DNA from 3 places in the Modestobacter sp. URMC 112 genome. Region 1 is predicted to be linked to each of the others. Evidence: predicted binding sites of a transcription regulator. Region 1 holds the regulator's gene; each other region holds the start of a gene.
What was found. Region 1 encodes LexA, which represses DNA repair genes until DNA is damaged. Its sites were predicted from a motif close to TCGAACANNTGTTCGA; they were not measured.

Region 1 (3,270 bases):
GTGAGGTGCGCTCGGCGCCGATCGACCCGTACGACCCCGAGGACCTCGCCCTGGCCGCGGACGGCACCCTCTGGCTGGCCGACATCGGGGACAACCAGGCCAGTCGGCAGACGGTGGCCCTGATCGGGCTCCGGCCCGACGGCGCCAGCACCATCACCCGGCTGACCTACCCCGACGGGCCGCACGACGCCGAGGCGCTGCTGCTGGCGCCGGACGGGACGCCGTACCTGGTGACCAAGGAGGTGCTGGGCGCCAGCGGTGTCTACCGGCCGGAGACACCGCTCGCCGACGGGGCGACGCTGCCGATGGCCAAGGTCGCCGACCTCGGCTTCACCCTCACCGGCACACCGGGCGGACCGGTCGGCCGGGCCGGCCAGCTGATGGTCACCGGGGGAGCGGTCTCGGCGGACGGGCAGCGGCTGGCGCTGCGCACCTACACCGACGCCTACGTCTGGCCGCTGGCCGACTCCGACGTCGTCGGGGCCCTCCAAGGGGCTCCGGTCCGGGTCGCGCTGCCCGAGGCTCCCCAAGGGGAGGCGATCAGCTTCGACGCCGACAGCCGCGGCCTGCTGGTCGCCGGCGAGGGACTGCCGTCGGCGGTGACCGCGGTGCCCTTCGACGCGGCGGCGGTCCCGGTCGCCCCGGCCGGCGCGAGCGACCCGGCGGCCGGGGCGGTGGCGGTTACCCCGGCGCCCACCGAGGTGTCGGCCGTGGTGGCCGGCGTCATCGCCGCACTGGTCGCGACCGTCGTGGTGTGGATCTGGGGCCGGCTGCGCCGGTTCGGCTGACCCACCCGCCGGGACCTGTGCCGCCCCACCGCCTCGTCCGTGCCCCGTCCTCAACTGCGGTGCCGGTCGGCACCCGCCGTCCGGTCCGGCCCGCACCGAGGGGTGGGCAGGCCGGACCGGACGCGGGTCAGAGGCGGCGCAGCACGGTGACGACCCGACCGAGCACGGTGGCGTCGTCGCCCGGGATGGGCTCGTACGCGGGGTTGTGCGGCAGCAGCCAGACGTGGCCGTCGCGGCGCTTGTAGGTCTTCACGGTCGCCTCGCCGTCGATCATGGCCGCGACGATCTCGCCGTTCTCCGCGGTCGGCTGCTGGCGCACCACCACCCAGTCGCCGTCGCAGATGGCGGCCTCCACCATGGAGTCACCGGTCACCTTCAGCATGAAGAGCGTGCCGTCGCCGACCAGCTCGCGGGGGAGCGGGAAGACGTCCTCGACCGCCTGCTCGGCGAGCACCGGCCCACCGGCGGCGATCCGGCCCACCATCGGCACGTAGGTCGGGACCGGCGCCGGGGCCTCGTCCGTGCCGGCCGCTGCCGCAGCGGTGCCGACGGCCGGTGCGTCGCCCGGGACCTCGCCCGGGAGCCGGACGTCGAGCGCCCGCGGTCGGTTGGGGTCGCGGCGCAGCCAGCCCTTGCGCTGCAGGACCGAGAGCTGGTGGGCGACCGAGGAGGCGGACGACAGCCCGACGGCCTCGCCGATCTCCCGTACCGAGGGCGGGTAGCCGCGCCGCTCGATGGAGTCGCGGATGACCTCGAGCACCCGGCGCTGGCGCTGCGTCAGCCCGTCGCCGGACTCACCCCGGTCCGGGAACTCGCGCACGGTGCCCCCGTCGTCCCCCGCGGTCTGCTGGCCCGCCCGCTTGCGCCGGGACGTGCCCGCCGAGCCGCCGGGTGTCCCGTTGTCGACCGCCATGTGTCCCCCTCGCCCGGTTGTCCGGGCACGTCGTCCGCGCACCCTTGATCGACACGGACAGTAGCGCCTCCGACGGCCCGTTTCAAACACTTGTTCGAAGCAGACCCGTGTCGCGGTGGATCCGTCGGCGTCCTGCGGTAGACATCGGTCGGCACCCCGGTCGAACACGCGTTCGACCACGTCAGCGGTGCCGGGATGCGAGGAGCGGGTCCGATGGCGAGTGTGCAGCTCAGTGACCGACCGGTCGTCCGGCGCGGGTCCGGGGGGCGCCGACGGGTTGCCGGGGCGGCGCCGCGGGCGGCCGTGGTGCCGATCTCGGCGGCGCGCAGCCGGGCGGTCCCGTCAGCGGAGGCCAGGCGGGCGGCGGGGGTCCGTGCGCCGGGTTCGGCGCCCGGGCGGGCTGCCGGGCTCCGCCCCGCGGGGCCGGCGCCGCTGCCGGGCGGAGTGACCGCTGCCCGGGCCGGTCGGGTCGGGGTCGCGCCCGCGCGCCGGGTCGGCGCCCCCGGGCCGGCCCGCGGCCTGGCCCCGCTGCGACTGACCCGACGAGGCCGCCGGGTGGTGGCCGCGCTGTCCGTGGCCGCCGGGATCGCCGTCGCGCTCGCGGCCACCGCCGTGGTCGGCGGGAGTCCGGGAGGGCTCCAGCCCGTGGGGGACAGCAGCGTCGTGGTGCGGTCCGGGGACACCCTGTGGTCGATCGCCGGGGACGTGGCGCCGGAGGAGGACCGCCGGGCCGTCGTGGACGCCATCGTCGAGGTGAACGACCTGGACGGCGTGGGGATCGTGCCGGGCCAGCTGCTGCAGCTGCCCTGAGTCCTGCGGCTCCGCCGGGCCGCGGGTTCGCCTGCCCCTCCCCGCAGCGCCGGGTCGTCCGGTACTGCCGGGTCCGCCGGCGGGCCTCGTCGGCGGGTCGACCGACCTCCGCCGACGAGTCGTACTGCAGCGCCGTCCCGTGTCGACCCGGGTCCCGTCGACTCGTCCCCCCGGTCGGCCCGGCCGCCGGCGGGTCGGTGGGGCTCCATGGCCGCCCCCACCTGCCACGGAGCGCCGTGGCGCCGCTGTCCCGGCTCGTCCCAGGCCTGTGACGGGAGGGGTGGATCGGTCGGCCGGGTCGGCCGGGAAGACGACACGCCCTGCAGCGCTTGCACACCTATAGGGGTGGACGTACGGTCCAACCACAACATCTAGTAGTTACACGGATGTAGGGCATCCACAGCCGATCCCCACGTTCTCCCCTGGACGTCCACCGGATGTCCCCGGGTGGGTCCACAGGGCGGCTGCGGGGACCCGGCGGGGGCGGCGGTGCAGGAAGCCGTCGTCCCACCGGTCGCGACACGTCGGAGAGGAGGTGCACGGCGCATGCGTTGCCCCTTCTGTCACAACCCGGACAGCCGGGTCGTCGACTCCCGGGAGACCGACGAGGGCTCGACCACGCGGCGCCGGCGCGCCTGCCCCGGCTGCGGTCGGCGGTTCACCACCGTCGAGGAGGCAGTCCTCGCGGTCGTCAAGCGCAGCGGGGTGAGCGAGCCGTTCGACCGCGCCAAGGTCGTCGCGGGTGTCCGCCGGGCCTGC
Region 2 (3,270 bases), 170 kb from region 1:
CCCTGAAGCGGCACGAAGCAGTCATGCGCAGTAGTCGCAGCGTCCGCTGGCGGGCAGCACCATGTTGTGGGTGGGGCAGGTCCGTGGAGGAGTTGGGGCGGGCTTCTGCCGGGGTGTCTGTCTGGGGATGTGGGACGACGTCTGCTTGGCGATGTAGAGCGGCGTCATCTGCGGTGCCGCGTCCGCCGGGACATGGTCGCAGTAGGTGCGGTAGCAGGTGAGCCGGTCGACGGCGGCGGCATGCTGCCGCTCGACGAACGACACGAAGCCCTCGGGATGCTCGTGGTTGCTGTATCCGTCACCCACGCCACCGGTCCCCACCCGCACGACCAGTGATGACAGTGGGGGCTTGCCGTCGGTGAGCGTGGCTTCCTGCACGGGTCCGAGCACCTGGCCGATCCAGTGGCCCAGCATCATCCGGGTCCGGTAGCCGGTCCTGTCGAACAGCTGCTGGGCGAGCTGGTCGTACGTGATCGAGCCGCCGTAGGTCGCTGCGACCTCCTCGAGGATGGCTTCAGTGGCCTGCACCCAAGCAGCTACTGCCACGTGCCAGGCGACTCTCCGCGTCGGGTCGGAGTCGTGCCAGGTGCCAGGTGTCTCAGCCATCCCCGTCCTCCCAGGTGCCAATGCGGCGCTCCTCGGCTTCAGAGCCCGGTGGCGTCGGGATGTTGCTGGCCCACTGGCTCACGCGCAAGGTGGTTGGCGACGGGGACGTCCTGTCTCAGGCGCCGGACCTGCTCCGGGCGTGATCCTGGCCGCGGTCGACGAGCGGCAGCGGAACACCCGGTGGCGACCCGGTCGCGGGGACCGTAGGACCGGACGCGCCGCTGACTGCGCGCACGGAGTCCCCGGCCCCGTCGCTGCCCGGAGCTACCAGCGTGGGCCGATGAGGATCTGCGTGCCGTCGGGGCGGTAGGTGCGCCATCGGCCGTCGGGTGGTCGTTGGACCCGGAAGCCGTGGTGGACCTTGGTGTGGTGGCGTTCGCAGAGCAGGGCCGAGTTGTCGAGGCTGGTCTCGCCCTGATCGGCCACCCACTCGCGGAGATGATGGACGTCGCACCAGTGAGTGGGGGCGGCGCAGCCGGCGAAGACGCAGTGCCGGTCGCGGCGTTCGACCGCGCGGCGGATGTGCGCCGGGACGACCCTCTTCTCGCGGCCGACGTCCAGCGGCAGCCCGTCGGGGCTCATCACCATCCGGGAGATGGTGGCGTCGCAAGCCAGCCAGCGGACCCGGGCGGCGGAGATCTGTGCCCCGAACCCGGTGGTGGCCGCGCCCGGCCCGGTCGTGGCGGTGTCGACCAGGTCCTCGACGTCGATGGTGACGATGACGTGCGGCTTCACCGTGCGGAGGAACGGGAGGTTGCCGCTGGCCAGCTGGTTGTCGCACAGCTGCACCAGGGCGTCGGCGAGTTGCTGGGACCGGTTCCGGGTGTCGCCGTCGGGGCGGTTGGCCTGCACGATCGACTCCAGCGCGGCCTGCAGCTTCTCCCCACCCACGACGTCGAGGTCGAAGCGGCCGGTGACGCCGTCGGCGTGCTTGGCGATGCTCAGCCGCCTCCCCTCGGTCGGGTCGGGCTCAGGCCCGTCGGGGTCCAGCGCGGCCAGATAGGCCTTCACCACTCCCTGCAGCTGGTCGTGCGGCGCCACGGCAGCAGCCTCGGCGAGCTCGGCCTCGATCGCCGCGACGTCCACGCCCCGGTCAGCGGCCGCGGCCAGTTTGTCCGGCGCCGCGATCACCGCGATCACCGCCACCGCCTCGGCGGTCACCTCCCCGGCGGCGAACGCCGCAGCCACCGCCGGCAGGTGCTCCAGCGCCCGGCCCGAGTGCACGATCCGCGACGCGGTGCCCGAGGAGAGCCGGCCGTGCCCGCGCAGCCAGGACTGCATCGTCTTCAGCCCGTCGTGCTCAGCGGCCTGGGTCAGCTCGCACTCCCGCACCGTGCGGAGCAGCTCGGCGTCGATCCGGTTCCGTGCCTCCAGCAGCTCCGCGGTCCGGTCCAGGAGCTGCGGGCCGAACATCGGCTTGAGGTCGTCAGCGGCGAAGGCATCCAGGACCGAGGTCAGCTCGCCCATGACACCTCCCGCGGCTCTTCGAACTGATGTTCGAAGTCTAGCGCGGCCCCGGGATCGTCACAAGGTGAAGCTGCAGCTCAGAGCGGCAAACAGGGACTCACTACGAGCGCATACGGGACGCCACGCACCGCCGTCGTCAGCCCCCTCACTCGCAGCCGACACCGTCGTTGTCGCGGTCGAACTTCGGCTGGAACCCGGGGTCACCGGCGTAGATGGGAGCGGCTCCCGCAGCCCGGACCGCGTCGCAGTTGGCGTACGAGGCGACCGGAGCGGGCGCAGGAGCCGGGGCAGGAGCCGGGGCAGGAGCCGGCGCAGGAGCCGGGGCAGGCGCGGGCGCCGGGACGACGACGGCGGGCGCGGGCTGCGGTGCCGGCTGCGGCGCAGGCCTGGGGGCGGGAGCAGGAGCCGGGGCAGCGGCGGGAGCAGGGGCGGGCGCAGGAGCCGGGGCAGGGACGTCGGCGACGACACCACCGGGCAGCGGCTCGGCCGGGCAGGTGCTGAGCACCGTGGCCATGGCGTTGCGCTCGGCCTGCGTCGCCCACAGCCCGTAGGAGACCTTCACCGCGACCTGTCGCGCCACGTAGGCGCAGCGGTAGCCCTTGTTCGGAGGCAGCCAGGTGGCGGCGTCGCCGTCCCCCTTCTGCATGTTCAGCGGGCCGTCGACGGCGAGCAGGTTGAGCGGGTCGTTGGCGAAGGCGGTCCGCTTGGTGGCGTCCCAGCCCTGCGCGCCGGTCTGCCAGCTGTTGGACAGCGCGACCACGTGGTCGATCTGGACGTCGTCGCTGGTCTCCTGGCCGCGCTGGAAGGCGATGGCTGTGCCGGAGTAGGGGTCGGCGAGGGAGCCGGTGAGCACGACGCAGTTGCGGGTGCCGGGCTTGAAGGTCTCGGCGGTCAGGTCGCGGGCGAGGACGTCGTTGCGGGTGTCGCAGCCGTTGCGGTCGACGTCGGTCCAGGGCGAGCCGAACAGGTCGCGGTCGTAACCGGTCTTCGGCGCGCGGCCCTTCACCTCGACGGCGGCGAGGGCGGCCAGCGCGCTGGTGGGCTGGGCCGCCTGCACGGCCGTGGTGGCGGCCGCGTCGCCGAGCAGGCCGGTGGCAGCGCTCGACGAGGTGCTGGCCACCTCCCGCGTCTCGACCTCGGCCAGAGCCGCCTCGGCGGCAGCTGTGGCGGCCTCCGGGTCGACGGCGGCCTTGGCCT
Region 3 (3,270 bases), 870 kb from region 1:
CGCGTCCGAGTAGTCGCACGACACCCGAGGAGGACTCCATGAACCCCGACCGTCCCTACCGCCTGGGCGTGATGCTGGGCGACGGCATCGGACCCGAGATCGTCCCCGCCTCCGTGCGCGTCGTCGACGCCGCCCTCGCCGCCGCCGGCGGCGCGCCGTTGGAGTGGAGCGAGCTGCCGCTCGGCGCCTCGGCCATCGAGGAGCACGGCAGCGCCATCCCGCCGGCCACGCTGGAGGCGCTCGGCGGGCTCGACGGCTGGCTGCTCGGCCCGCACGACAGCGCCGGTTACCCCGAGCCGTTCCGGTCGCAGCTCAACCCGAGCGGCGCCATCCGCAAGCACTTCGACCTGTACGCGAACATCCGGCCCGCGCGGGGCTTCGAGGGCGGCACGGCGATCGCGCCGGACACCGACCTGGTGATCGCCCGGGAGAACACCGAGGGCTTCTACGCCGACCGCAACACCTTCGCCGGCACGGGTGAGTTCATGCCGTCGGCCGACGTGGCGATCTGCCTGGGCGTGTTCACCCGGCCCGCGGTCGAGCGGATCGCGCGGACCGCGTTCGACCTGGCCCGCCGGCGGCGGAACCGGGTGACGATCGTGCACAAGGCGAACGTGCTGCAGCTGAGTTCCGGGCTGTTCAAGCGGGTCTGCCTCGAGGTCGCCGAGGGGTACCCGGACGTGCAGGTGGACGACCTCCACATCGACGCGATGACCGTGCACCTGCTCCGCCGGGCGGCGGACTTCGACGTCGTCGTCGCCGAGAACATGTTCGGCGACATCCTGTCCGACATGGCCGGCGAACTGGCCGGCTCGCTGGGCATCGCCCCGTCGATCAACGCCTCGGACGACCGGTGCATGGCGCAGGCCTCCCACGGGTCCGCTCCGGACATCGCCGGCAAGGACCTGGCGAACCCGGTAGCGATGATGCTCTCGGCGGGCATGCTGCTCGACTGGCTCGGCACGCGGCACGGCGACGCGCGGGCTGCCGACGCCGCGGTCCGCCTGGAGGCCGGGGTGCGTGCAGCCGTGCGCGGCGGCGTCAGCACCCGGGACCTGGGCGGCTCCGCGTCCACGACCGAGTTCACCGATGCGGTGGTGCGGCACGTCACCGAGGCCGCCTCCTGAGTGGTGGGGCCGCGACCGGTCCGCGGGGCCGCCGGCGATGCAGGCCATACCGGGCCTGAGCTGGGCTTTCAGGTTGTCCTGAGTCGCTCGCAGCGGTAGACTTCGAACACCCGTTCGAAGCGCTGTGGGAGGTGTCATGGGCGAGTTGACCTCGATCCTGGACTCCCTGGCCGCTGACGACCTGAAGCCGATGTTCGGTCCTCAGTTGCTGGACCGGCTCGGTGAGCTGCTGATCGCCCAGAACAAGTTGGCAGCGGAGGTGGCCCGTGCCGTCCGGGAGTGCGAGCTCACCCAGGCACCGGAGCACGACGGGCTGAAGACGATGCTGTCCTGGCTGCGCGGGCACGGGCGGCTGTCACAGCCGGCGGCGTCGCGGATCGTGCGCTGCGGGCGGGCGCTGGAGCACCTGCCCGCCGTGGCTACTGCGTTCGCCGCGGGGGAGGTGACCGCCGAGGCAGTGGCGGTGATCGCTCCCATCGTCACCCCCGACCGGCTGGCCGCGGCCGCCGACAGCGGGGTGGACGTCGCGGCCATCGAAGCCGACCTCGCTGAGGTCGCCGCCGTGGCGTCGCACGACGAGCTGCAGGGGATGGTCAAGACCTACCTGGCCGCGCTGGACCCCGACGGACCCGAGCCTGACCCCACCGAGGGACGGCGGCTGAGCATCGCCAAGCACGCCGACGGCGTTTCCGGCCGCTTCGACCTCGACGTCATAGGTGGGGAGAAGCTGCAGGCCGCGCTCGAGTCGATCGTGCAGGCCAACCGCCCCGACGGCGACACCCGCACCCGCGCCCAGCAGCAGGCCGACGCCCTGGTCCAGCTGTGCGACAACCAGCTGGCGTCCGGGAAGCTGCCCTTCTTGCGGACGGTGAAGCCGCAGGTGATCGTCACCATCCCGCTCGAGGACCTGGTCGACCCCGCCACCGGGCCCGGGGCGGCGACCACCGGCTTCGGCGCCACCCTCTCCGCCGCTCGCGCCCGCTGGCTGGCCTGCGACGCCACGATCTCCCGGATGGTGATGAGCCCCGACGGGCTGCCGCTGGACGTGGGACGGGAGAAGCGGGTCGTCCCACCGCACATCCGCCGGGCGGTCGAACGCCGGGACCGGCACTGCGTCTTCGCCGGCTGCTCAGCCCCCACCCACTGGTGCGACGTCCACCATCTCCGCGAATGGGTCGCCGACCAGGGCGAGACCAGCCTCGACAACTCAGCCCTGCTCTGCGAACGCCACCACACCAAGGTCCACCACGGCTTCCGCGTCCAACGCGACGACACCGCACCACCAGGCAGCCGATGGCGCACCTACCGCCCCGACGGCACGCAGATCGTCATCGGCCCACGGCTCTGACCACCGAGCTGTGCCGTGCCCGGCGGGAAGTCAGGCGCCCGGCACCGTGAATTGGTCCAGCCGTGCCGTGGCCGGCTCGGCGGCGTCGAAAGGCGTGCTGAGGGTGAAGACCGCCACGCCGCCGGTGGGGAACCCGGCTCCCACCTCGCGCCGGGCGACCGGGTCGCCGGAACCGTCGTCCAGGGCCATGGCCAGCTCCCCGATCGACGGGTTGTGGCCGACGACCACCAGTGTCCCCACCTCGTCGGGGACGTCGTGGACGGCTGCGAGCACCGCCTCGACGGTGTTGTCGTAGACGCGTCCGTCGACGGTCGGCTGCGGGCTCTGCGGGAGCTCGCGGCTCGCCTGCTCCCAGGTCTGTCCGGCGCGCCGGGCCGGGGAGACGACGACGTGGTCGGGCACCAGCCCCGACTGCTCGAGCCACGTGCCGATCGCCGCGGCGCGCCGGGACCCGAGACCGGTCAGCGGCCGGTCCGCGTCGACGGGGGCGTCGGCGGCCTGGGCGTGACGGACGAGCACGAGCCGGCGCGGTTCCACCCACGGATCCTGTCACCGGTGCGCAGCCGGGACCGCGGCGTCGCCGTGTCGACGGGTCGCCGTGTCGAAAGGTCGACGTCGCGACCGGCAGCGGGGTGCCCCACCCGGCCGGGCGGGGCACCCCGCTGTGGTCAGGGGACGAGGATCGCGCGGCCGCGGACCTTGCCGGCGTCGAGGTCGCGGAGCGCGTCCACGGCCCGGTCCAGCGGGTACTGCTGGGTGTGCAGGGTGACCTTGCCGGCCTGCGCGAGCACCATC

Region 2: ACWIX6_RS07580 (DUF222 domain-containing protein) is a predicted target of LexA. The motif match lies at 2,092-2,107, and genes of this name have one in related genera.
Region 3: ACWIX6_RS10765 (DUF222 domain-containing protein) is a predicted target of LexA. The motif match lies at 1,230-1,245, and genes of this name have one in related genera.

Annotation. Positions count from the first base shown of each region.
Region 1 is NZ_CP199957.1:1,417,768-1,421,037, forward strand. Features, by position in the region: gene ACWIX6_RS06765 (hypothetical protein) at 1-788, shown strand, start outside; gene lexA (transcriptional repressor LexA) at 916-1,701, opposite strand; gene ACWIX6_RS06775 (LysM peptidoglycan-binding domain-containing protein) at 2,146-2,511, shown strand; gene nrdR (transcriptional regulator NrdR) at 3,058-3,270, shown strand, end outside.
Region 2 is NZ_CP199957.1:1,592,384-1,595,653, reverse strand. Features, by position in the region: gene ACWIX6_RS07585 (hypothetical protein) at 22-528, opposite strand; gene ACWIX6_RS07580 (DUF222 domain-containing protein) at 871-2,073, opposite strand; gene ACWIX6_RS07575 (GmrSD restriction endonuclease domain-containing protein) at 2,219-3,270, opposite strand, start outside.
Region 3 is NZ_CP199957.1:2,292,223-2,295,492, forward strand. Features, by position in the region: gene ACWIX6_RS10755 (NAD-dependent succinate-semialdehyde dehydrogenase) at 1-13, shown strand, start outside; gene ACWIX6_RS10760 (isocitrate/isopropylmalate dehydrogenase family protein) at 39-1,127, shown strand; gene ACWIX6_RS10765 (DUF222 domain-containing protein) at 1,264-2,475, shown strand; gene ACWIX6_RS10770 (SixA phosphatase family protein) at 2,506-3,012, opposite strand; gene ACWIX6_RS10775 (NAD(P)-dependent alcohol dehydrogenase) at 3,144-3,270, opposite strand, start outside.